One region of the Kitasatospora sp. NPDC093679 genome, then DNA from elsewhere that is predicted to be linked to it. Evidence: predicted binding sites of a transcription regulator. Region 1 holds the regulator's gene; each other region holds the start of a gene.
The links. The regulator HrcA, encoded in region 1, represses chaperone genes, less so after heat shock. The targets are predictions, from matches to a motif close to TTNGCACTCNGNNNNNCNGAGTGCNAA.
Positions count from the first base shown of each region.

Region 1 (3,272 bases):
GTTGTACGGCTGGGCCTTGCGCAGGTCCTCCGTCGGGATCGCGGCGATCTGCCCGGTCACCTTCGTCAGCGCCGAGGCCAGCGCGCTCGGCCGGCCGGTCAGCTGGGCCGCCGAGCGGTCCGCCGCCAGCTCCCGGTAGCGCGACAGCATGCGGGTCAGCAGGAAGCTCAGCGCGTACACCACCATGCTCACCAGCGGGACGATCACCAGGGCGATCGCCGTGTTCGGGTCGTTGCTGTTGCGGTTGTTGCCGAGGAATCCGCCGTACAGGGCGATCCGGGTGGTCACGCCGGCCAGCACGCCGAGGAAGCCGGCCACCGTCATCACCGCCACGTCCCGGTGCGCCACGTGCGAGAGCTCGTGCGCGAGGACGCCCTCCAGCTCCTCCGGCTCCAGCCGGCGCAGCAGACCGGTGGTCACGCAGACCACGGCCTTCTCCGGTTTGCGGCCGGTGGCGAAGGCGTTCGGCATGTCGTTGCGGGCGACCGCGACCCGCGGCTTCGGCATGTCGGCCAGCGCGCACAGCCGGTCGATCGTGCCGTGCAGCTGCGGGTACTCCTCGGGGGACGCCTCGTGGGCGCCCATCGCCTTCTCGGTGATCTTGTCGCTGAACCAGAACTGCACGACGAACAGCCCGCCCGACAGCAGCAGGACGAGCGGCCAGGCGCCGCGCAGTATGACGATCAGCAGCCCGGTGAACCCCACGTAGACCAGGCCGATGAGGAACATCGTCGTGACCATCCGGCCGGTCAGGCCGCGGTCCGGCGCGAAGCGGGAGTGCTGCCGTGACGACGACATCGCTGCTCCTTCGGTAGCTCGCTGCCTTCGATGCTGCCACTCACCGGCGCGCCGGGCACTGCCCGCGGCCCCGAGATCGGTCGAGGATCACGCGGGAGGCCCGTTCCTGCCGTCGGGGGTGGGCCTTACACTGGCAGGTACGAATCTGGCACTCTGCCTTCCGGAGTGCCAAGGGTCGGATCGGTCACCAGGTCCAACGGGCGAAGACGGAGGTGCGTGCCCCGTGGCCAACGAGCGCAGGGACGAGCGTCTCATCGACACGCGTGCTGGCGTGCGCCCGCTCGACGAGCGCAGGCTCGCCGTGCTCCGGGCGATCGTCCAGGACTACGTGGGCACCGAGGAGCCGGTCGGGTCCAAGGCACTCGTCGAGCGGCACAACCTCGGCGTCTCGCCGGCGACGGTCCGCAACGACATGGCGGCGCTGGAGGAGGACGGCTTCATCCACCAGCCGCACACCAGCGCCGGCCGCATCCCCACCGACAAGGGCTACCGCCTGTTCGTCGACCGGCTGGCCGAGGTCAAGCCGATGACCGCGCCCGAGCGGCGCGCGATCCGGCACTTCCTCGAGGGCGCCGTCGACCTGGACGACGTCGTCGCCCGCACCGTCCGGCTGCTCGCCCAGCTCACCCGGCAGGTCGCCGTGGTGCAGTACCCGTCGCTGACCCGCTCCACCGTGCGGCACATCGAACTGGTCGCGCTGGCACCCGCGAAGGTGATGCTCGTCCTGATCACCAACACCGGTCGGGTGGAGCAGCGCATCGTCGACTGCCCCGGCTCCGTCGGCGAGACCGTCCTGGCGGACCTGCGGGCCAAGCTCAACGCCAACGCGTCCGGCCGCCGGCTGCCGGACGTCCCCGCGGCGCTGGAGGACCTGCCGAACGCCTTCGAGCAGGGCGACCGGCCGGTCGTCTCCACCGTCCTCGCCACGCTCTTCGAGACCCTCGCCGAGCAGAACGAGGAGCGCATCATGCTGGCCGGCACGGCCAACCTGACCCGCTTCGGGCACGACTTCCCGCTGACCATCCAGCCGGTGCTGGAGGCGCTGGAGGAGCAGGTGGTGCTGCTGCGCCTGCTGGGTGAGACCGCGGAGTCCGGGATGACCGTCCGGATCGGCCGCGAGATCGACTACGAGGGCCTCAATTCCACGTCCGTGGTCTCCGTCGGTTACGGTTCGGGCGACCAGAGCGTGGCAAAGCTGGGTGTGATCGGTCCGACCCGGATGGATTACCCGGGCACAATGGGGGCGGTGCGAGCGGTGGCACGGTACGTGGGTCAGATCCTGGCCGAGTCGTAACAGCGTGCTGCGCCAGGCGGCGCAGCCGGTCGGACGCAAGCACTTCCAGAAGCGGAACAAGCGGAGCATTTGGTGGCCACGGACTACTACGCGGTACTCGGCGTCCGACGGGATGCGGGGCAGGACGAGATCAAGAAGGCGTTCCGGCGCCTCGCACGCGAACTGCACCCGGACGTCAACCCGGACCCGAAGACCCAGGAGCGGTTCAAGGAGATCAACGCCGCGTACGAGGTCCTCTCCGACCCCGCCAAGCGGCAGGTCTACGACCTCGGCGGCGACCCGCTGTCGCCGAACGGCGGCGGTGGCGCAGGGGCGGGCGGCTTCGGCGCCGCGGGCTTCGGCTTCTCCGACATCATGGACGCCTTCTTCGGCGCCGCCGGCGGCCAGCGCGGCCCCCGCTCGCGGACCCGCCGCGGCCAGGACGCCATGATCCGCCTGGAGATCACCCTGGAGGAGGCCGCCTTCGGCACCACCAAGGAACTCCAGGTCGACACCGCCGTCACCTGCACCACCTGCTCCGGCGAGGGCGCCGCACCGGGCACCTCCGCGCAGACCTGCGACATGTGCCGCGGCAAGGGCGAGGTCTCCCAGGTCACCCGGTCCTTCCTCGGCCAGGTCATGACCTCCCGCCCCTGTCCGCAGTGCCAGGGCTTCGGCACCGTCGTGCCGACCCCGTGCCCGGAGTGCGCCGGCGACGGCCGCGTCCGCGCCCGCCGCAACCTCACCGTCAAGATCCCCGCCGGTGTCGACAACGGCACCCGGATCCAGCTGGCCGGCGAGGGCGAGGTCGGCCCCGGCGGCGGCCCGGCCGGCGACCTGTACGTCGAGATCGCCGAGACCAGCCACGCGGTGTTCCAGCGCCGCGGCGACGACCTGCACTGCACCGTCACCATCCCGATGACGGCCGCCGCGCTCGGCACCCAGGTGCCGCTGCAGACCCTCGACGGGCTGGAGGAGGTCGACATCCGGCCCGGCACCCAGTCCGGGCAGTCGATCCCGCTGCACGGCCGGGGCATCACGCACCTGCGCGGCGGCGGCCGGGGCGACCTGATAGTGCACGTCGAGGTGCAGACGCCGACCAAGCTCGACCCGGAGCAGGAGGAGCTGCTGCGGCGGCTCTCCATGCTGCGCGGCGAGGAGCGCCCGTCCGGCCAGTTCGCACCGGGCCAGCAGGGCCTCT
Region 1 is NZ_JBFBDW010000003.1:206,552-209,823, reverse strand. It holds gene htpX (zinc metalloprotease HtpX) at 1-798, opposite strand, end outside; gene hrcA (heat-inducible transcriptional repressor HrcA) at 1,070-2,092, shown strand; gene dnaJ (molecular chaperone DnaJ) at 2,165-3,272, shown strand, end outside.

Region 2 (3,272 bases), on a different contig from region 1:
CTCCAGGACCTCCTCCTCCGCGGTCTTCCGCTTCGCCATGAAGTGGAGCATCGGCAGGATGAAGACGAAGTAGACCACCGCGGCCGTGATCAGGAACTGCACCACCGCGCTGAGCACCTCGCCCCACAGGATGAAGACGCCGGACGAGACGGACCCGTCCGCGGCGAGGGTGCACGGGCCCTTCAGGCAGGAGCGGTAGGACGCCAGGTCCTTGGTGCCGAACAGGCCGATGATCGGATTGATGATGCCTTTCACGAACGCATTGATGATGTTCGTGAAGGCCGCGCCGATCACCACCGCGACCGCGAGATCGACGACGTTTCCGCGGAGCAGGAATTCCTTGAAACCCTTCATCCCGCAACGACACCACAGCGGATCGGGGGGTCAGGAAATCGGCACGCCGGATTTCGGGGAGCACTCCCGCCCGCCGCTCAGTGCGGGGGCGGGGCGGTGCCCGTGCAGCGCGGTGCGGCCCCCGGCTCGGTGGTCGCCGTGGAGGCGGCCGCCATCGGCGGCGGGCCCGGCCGGAAGGGTCCGGCGGCGAGCGCGGTAGCGGCGGCGAGCAGCCCGGCGGCCAGCACCCCGGGGCGGTGGCGCACTGCCTGCTGCAGTCGGTGACGGCCGCCGGAGCCGCGGCGGATCGGCGGGAAGTCGGGCACGCTCCGGCGGGGCGGGACGGAGCACGGCGGCGGGGGAGCGAGGTGGGTGGTCACGGTGTCGGCGGCCTCCGGTCGGCGGTCCGCGGACCCGGCCGGGCCCGCGGACAGCAGAATGCGCCGAGCCCGGCACCTCCGGAATTGCCGACCGATTTCCTGTGGAAAACCCCGGCCTGTGGAAAACCCGCCTCACCCGAACGGCGCAATCAATTGCCGCGCGCCTGCTCAGTCGCGTACCGGGCGCAGGCAGGACCCCTGGCGCAGCCGCAACCCCCGGCGCACGCGCAAAGGCCCGGTGCCGCTCTCCACGGGGGAGTGCGGCACCGGGCCTCCGGTGCGAAGACTCAGCTCGCGGCCGGCGCCGAGGCCGTCGACCCCGAGGACGCGGCGGCCGGCGCGGAGGACGTCGAGCCCGAGGACGAGCCGGTGGACGACGAGGTCGAGGACGACCCCGAGCTCACCGAGCTGCTGGAGGAGGAGCGGCTGTCCGTGCGGTAGAAGCCCGAGCCCTTGAACACGACGCCGACGGCCGAGAAGACCTTGCGGAGCTTCCCCTGGCAGTCGGGGCACGTGGTCAGCGCCTCGTCGGTGAACTTCTGCACCGCCTCCAGGCCGTTGCCGCACTCGGTGCACTGGTACTGGTACGTGGGCACTTGCTTCCTCCTGGCACTCTCGCCTGATGAGTGCTAACGATCGTCAATGATGCGGTATTCCGCTGGAACAGTCCAGCGATGCCGGGTGTGAGATGGGTCCGGGCCGCCGGGCCCGGGCCTCAGCGCCCGGTTCCCGCACCCACGAGCTGCCGCGGCCCGGTGCCGTCGGCGGCCCGGGAGGCCGTGCCGGCCGGGGCCGGCCCGCCCGCCCGGAGACCGTCGTCCGCGGCCTGCACCCCGGACGCGGAGGGGGCCGGAGCGACCGCGGCGGCGTCCCGCGGAGCGACCAGCAGCCCCCGCAGGGCGAGCAGCGCGACCAGGCCGAGGCCCGCACCGACGACCGGCACGAGGAAGCCGGCGGACGGCCCGCCCGAGTCGATGAGCCGGCCCGCGACGGTGGAGCCGACCGCGAGGCCGAGGCCGATGGCGCCGGTCAGCCAGGTGAAGGCCTCGGTCTTGGCGCCGTCCGGGACGAGCGTCTCGACCAGGGTGTAGCCGGTGATCAGGGTCGGCGCGATGGCCAGGCCGCAGAAGAGTCCGGCGACGGAGAGCGCGGTGAGGTTCGGCATCGCCCAGAGGGTCGAGCAGCCGAGCACCAGCAGGGCGTAGCAGCCGAGCATCCGGCTGCGGGCCGAGCGGCGCCAGGCGACCAGGCCGTAGAGCACGCCGGCGAGCATCGAGCCGCCGGCGAAGATGCCGTACACGGTGCCGCTGGCGCCGGCGCTGCCGACCGACTCGGCGAACGCGGTCACCGAGACCTGCATGGCGCCGAAGACGGTGCCCACCCCGAGGAAGGCGCCGGCCAGCAGCCGGACGCCGGGGGAGGAGAGCGCGGAGGGTCCGCGGCCGCCGGCGGTGCGCGGGTGGCGGGCCGGGGCGGTGCGGCGCTGGGCCGCGAAGGCCAGGCCGCCGGCGACCGTCAGCGCGGCCTCGGCGATCAGCGCGGCGGAGGGGGTGACCGTGGTGGCGACGGCGGTGGCCAGCACCGGGCCGACCACGAAGGTGAACTCGTCGGTGACCGACTCGAAGGCGAACGCGGTGTTCAGCGTGGCCGGGGAGTCCGACAGCCGGGATACCCAGCGGGCCCGGACCATGGCGCCGATCTGCGGCACCGAGGCACCCGCGGGGGCGGCGGCTGCGAACAGCGCCCAGGCCGGGGCGTGGCCCAGTGCCAGGCCGATCAGCGCGGCCACCGACACGGCGTGCACGGCGACGCTGGGCAGCAGCACGGCCGCCTGGCCGTGGCGGTCGGCGAGCCGGCCGGTCTGCGGGCCGACCAGGGCCTGGGCGACGGCGGAGACGGCCGCGACCGCGCCGGCGGTGCCGTACGAGCCGTGGGTGTCCAGGACGAGCAGCACGATGCCCAGGCTCAGCATGGCGTAGGGCAGCCGGGCGGCGAAGGCGGGGACCAGGAACGTCCAGGCGCCGGGGGTCCGCAGCAGTTCCGCGTAGCCGACCCGGGCGGGTGCGGACGCGGGTGCGGCATCGGGGCCGGCAGGCGCGGGCGTGCCGGGGGACAGGGTGTCGTCGACCGTTCGGCGGGCCGTCACGGTCGGTCCTTCCTGCTGCCTGGTAGCGCGCCGGGGAACGGGTGGGCCCCGACGGCGCCGAGAGTCGTCCTCTCGCGCGTCGACCGGGGTAGATACCGGGTCCTGCCGGCTGTGGGGTGGTGCGGGTGCCGGCGTCAGGCAGGGTGCTGCGGACCGCGGCCGCCGAGCGGTCGCGCCAACTCTGCATCAGGCAGATGTTGCGGGTTTTCTAGGTGTAGATCTTCCGTATCGATCGATTATATGGCAGCCGGGCCCTGTGGGGCCGCTGATGCAAGGCAGGTCACATCCCGCCCCCGGCGGCCGCCGGTTCAGCGGCCGCGCAGCCAGCCCGCCAGCTTGCCGCCCCGGTCGACGGCGCGGAGCCGGCGTTCGGCGGCCTCGCCGACCTCCTCGGTGGTGACGACGAGGAGCTC
Region 2 is NZ_JBFBDW010000061.1:33,799-37,070, forward strand. It holds gene mscL (large conductance mechanosensitive channel protein MscL) at 1-354, opposite strand, end outside; gene AB0O09_RS33210 (hypothetical protein) at 432-713, opposite strand; gene AB0O09_RS33215 (FmdB family zinc ribbon protein) at 1,001-1,309, opposite strand; gene AB0O09_RS33220 (MFS transporter) at 1,429-2,829, opposite strand; gene AB0O09_RS33225 (potassium/proton antiporter) at 3,168-3,272, opposite strand, start outside.
Region 2: a site for HrcA is predicted at 1,320-1,346, ahead of AB0O09_RS33215 (FmdB family zinc ribbon protein). Genes of this name have one in related genera too.

Region 3 (3,272 bases), on a different contig from region 1:
CCAGGTCGGCGACCTTGGAGGTGATGACGTAGCCCTCCAGGCCGGCGTTCTGGGCGATCCAGCGCAGCGGCTCGGCCAGCGCCTTGCGGACGACCGCGACACCGGTGGCCTCGTCGCCGGACAGGCCGAGGCCGCCGTCGAGGACCTTGGCGGCGTGCACGAGGGAGGCGCCGCCACCGGCGACGATGCCCTCCTCGACCGCGGCGCGGGTCGCCGAGATGGCGTCCTCGAGGCGGTGCTTGCGCTCCTTCAGCTCCACCTCGGTGGCGGCGCCGACCTTGATGACGCAGACGCCGCCGGCCAGCTTGGCCAGGCGCTCCTGCAGCTTCTCGCGGTCCCAGTCGGAGTCGGTGGAGGCGATCTCGGCCTTGATCTGGCCGACGCGGCCGGCCACGGCCTCGGAGTCGCCGGCACCGTCGACGAGGATGGTCTCGTCCTTGGTGACGGTGATGCGGCGGGCGGTGCCGAGCACGTCCAGGCCGGCCTGGTCGAGCTTGAGGCCGACCTCCTCGGAGATGACGGTCGCGCCGGTGAGGACGGCGATGTCGCCGAGGATCGCCTTGCGGCGGTCGCCGAAGCCGGGGGCCTTGACGGCCACCGCGTTGAAGGTGCCGCGGATCTTGTTGACCACCAGGGTGGACAGCGCCTCGCCGTCGACGTCCTCGGCGATGATCAACAGCGGGCGGGAGCCGCCCTGCAGGATCTTCTCCAGCAGCGGCAGGAGCTCCTGGATGGAGGAGATCTTGCCCTGGTTGATCAGGATGTACGGGTCGTCGAGGACCGCCTCCTGGCGCTCCGCGTCGGTCACGAAGTACGGCGACAGGTAGCCCTTGTCGAACTGCATGCCCTCGGTGAACTCGAGCTCGACGCCGAAGGTGTTGGACTCCTCGACGGTGATGACACCGTCCTTGCCGACCTTGTCGATCGCCTCGGCGATGAGCTCGCCGACCTGGGTGTCCTGGGCGGAGAGGGACGCGACGGCGGCGACGTCGTCCTTGCCCTCGATCTCGCGGGCCACCGAGAGCAGGTGCTCGGAGACGGCGGCGACGGCCTTGTCGATGCCCTTCTTCAGGGCGGCCGGGCCGGCGCCGGCGGCGACGTTGCGCAGGCCCTCGTTGACCAGGGCCTGGGCGAGCACGGTGGCGGTGGTGGTGCCGTCGCCCGCGACGTCGTTGGTCTTGGTGGCGACCTCCTTGACCAGCTGCGCGCCGAGGTTCTCGTACGGGTCGTCGAGCTCGACCTCGCGGGCGATGGTCACACCGTCGTTGGTGATGGTGGGGGCGCCGAACTTCTTGTCGATGACGACGTTGCGGCCCTTGGGGCCGATGGTCACCTTGACCGTGTCGGCCAGCTTGTTGACACCGCGCTCCAGCGAGCGGCGGGCGTCCTCGTCGAACTGCAGGATCTTCGCCATGTTCCCGTTTCCTCAGGGTCTTACGGATGGACCAACAAGCACGCCCCGGCCCGGGTCAGTGCTGACGCGGTTCCGGGGCGGGCCGTTACGGCTTACTTCTCGATGATGGCGAGAACGTCGCGGGCCGAGAGGACGAGGTACTCCTCGCCCTGGTACTTGACCTCGGTGCCGCCGTACTTGGAGTACAGGACGATGTCACCGACGGCGACGTCGAGCGGCAGGCGCTGGCCGTCCTCGAAGCGGCCCGGGCCGACGGCCAGGACGACGCCCTCCTGGGGCTTCTCCTTGGCGGTGTCCGGGATAACCAGGCCGGAGGCCGTGGTGGTCTCGGCGTCGAGCGGCTGGACCACGATGCGGTCCTCGAGCGGCTTGATGGCAACCTTGCTGCTGGTGGTCACGTCCGAGCTCCCCTTCGGAGATTACGGGGTTGTCTAACAGGGAAGGGCGATGTCCGCAGGCCTGCCGTCGCGGGGGTCAGGCGCGCTCCGTCGCGTTGGCACTCCCCTGGGGGGAGTGCCAGGAACGACCATAGGCCGCCGTTAGCACTCAGTCAACCAGAGTGCCAACGCCAGTCGCCCGGTGTCCCCGGGTGCGGGTGAGTAGCCGTACTCATGTGCGACGCCGGCGCGGCCGGGACGATGGCTGCATGACCGCGACCCGACCCTCCGTCACCCGGGACCTCCTGCACACCGCCTGGCTGCTCGCCGTCGAGACGGCGCTCGGCACCGGAGCGGTGTACGCCCTGATCGTCCTGCTGTTCGCGCTGGCCACCCCGGGCAGCGGCATCGGCGTGGTGGCGGCGTGCATCGGCGTGTTGGTCGCCGCGGTGGCCGTGCCGCTCACCGCGGTCGCGGTGAGCGTGCGCCGCGGGTACCGGATCGCACCGGTGGCCCTGGTGGTCGTCGGACCGGCGCTGGTCTCCGGCGCGCTGTCCGTGCTCGGCCGCTGAGCGGCGGCCGCGCCCCGGACCCGGGGAGACCCGGGGAGACCTGGGGAGACCTGGGGAGACCCGGGAGAGAATGGCCGGGTGGAGATCGAATCGTTCCGGGCGCTGCTGACCGACGAGGGGCGGGCGCTGCTCGCCGAACTGCGGGAGTTCACCCCCGACCGGGAGCTGGCGCTGGCCACCCGGCTGCGCCGGGACCACCCGGCGGAGCTGGTGCGGGCCGCCTTCGAACAGGCGCGGCTGCGGCAGCGTGCGCGGGCCAAGTTCGGCGCGGACGCCGACCTCATGTTCTTCACCCCGAACGGCGTCGAGCAGGCGACCCGGCGCAGCGTCGCCGAGTGGCGGGCGGCCCGGTTCGCGGGTCTGGGCGTGCGGCGGCTGGCGGACCTGTGCTGCGGCATCGGCGGTGACGCGATCGCGCTGGCCCGGGCCGGGGTGTCGGTGCTGGCGGTGGACCGGGACCCGCTGACCTGCGCGGTGGCCGCGGCCAACGCGGCGGCGCTCGGCCTCGCCGGGCTGGTGGAGGTGCGCTGCGCGGACGTCACGGAGGTGGACACCGACGGCTTCGACGCGGTGTTCACCGATCCGGCGCGGCGCACCGCGCGCGGGCGGGTCTTCGACCCGGAGGCCTACTCGCCGCCGCTGTCCTGGGCTCTGGAGGCGGCACGGCGGACGCCGTTCGGTGCGCTGAAGGTCGCCCCGGGGATCCCGCACGAGCTGGTGCCGGAGGGCGCGGAGGCGGAGTGGGTCTCCGACCACGGCGAGGTGAAGGAGGCGGTGATCTGGTTCGGCACCGCGGCGGCGGCGCCGTACCGGGCGACGGTGCTGCCGGGCGGCGGCAGCCTCTCGGGCACCGGCGACCGGGCCGGGGCCGGCCCGGTCGGCCGCTACCTGTACGAGCCGGACGGCGCG
Region 3 is NZ_JBFBDW010000005.1:17,334-20,605, forward strand. It holds gene groL (chaperonin GroEL) at 1-1,414, opposite strand, end outside; gene groES (co-chaperone GroES) at 1,507-1,812, opposite strand; gene AB0O09_RS06085 (hypothetical protein) at 2,061-2,363, shown strand; gene AB0O09_RS06090 (class I SAM-dependent methyltransferase) at 2,442-3,272, shown strand, end outside.
Region 3: a site for HrcA is predicted at 1,954-1,980, ahead of groES (co-chaperone GroES). Genes of this name have one in related genera too.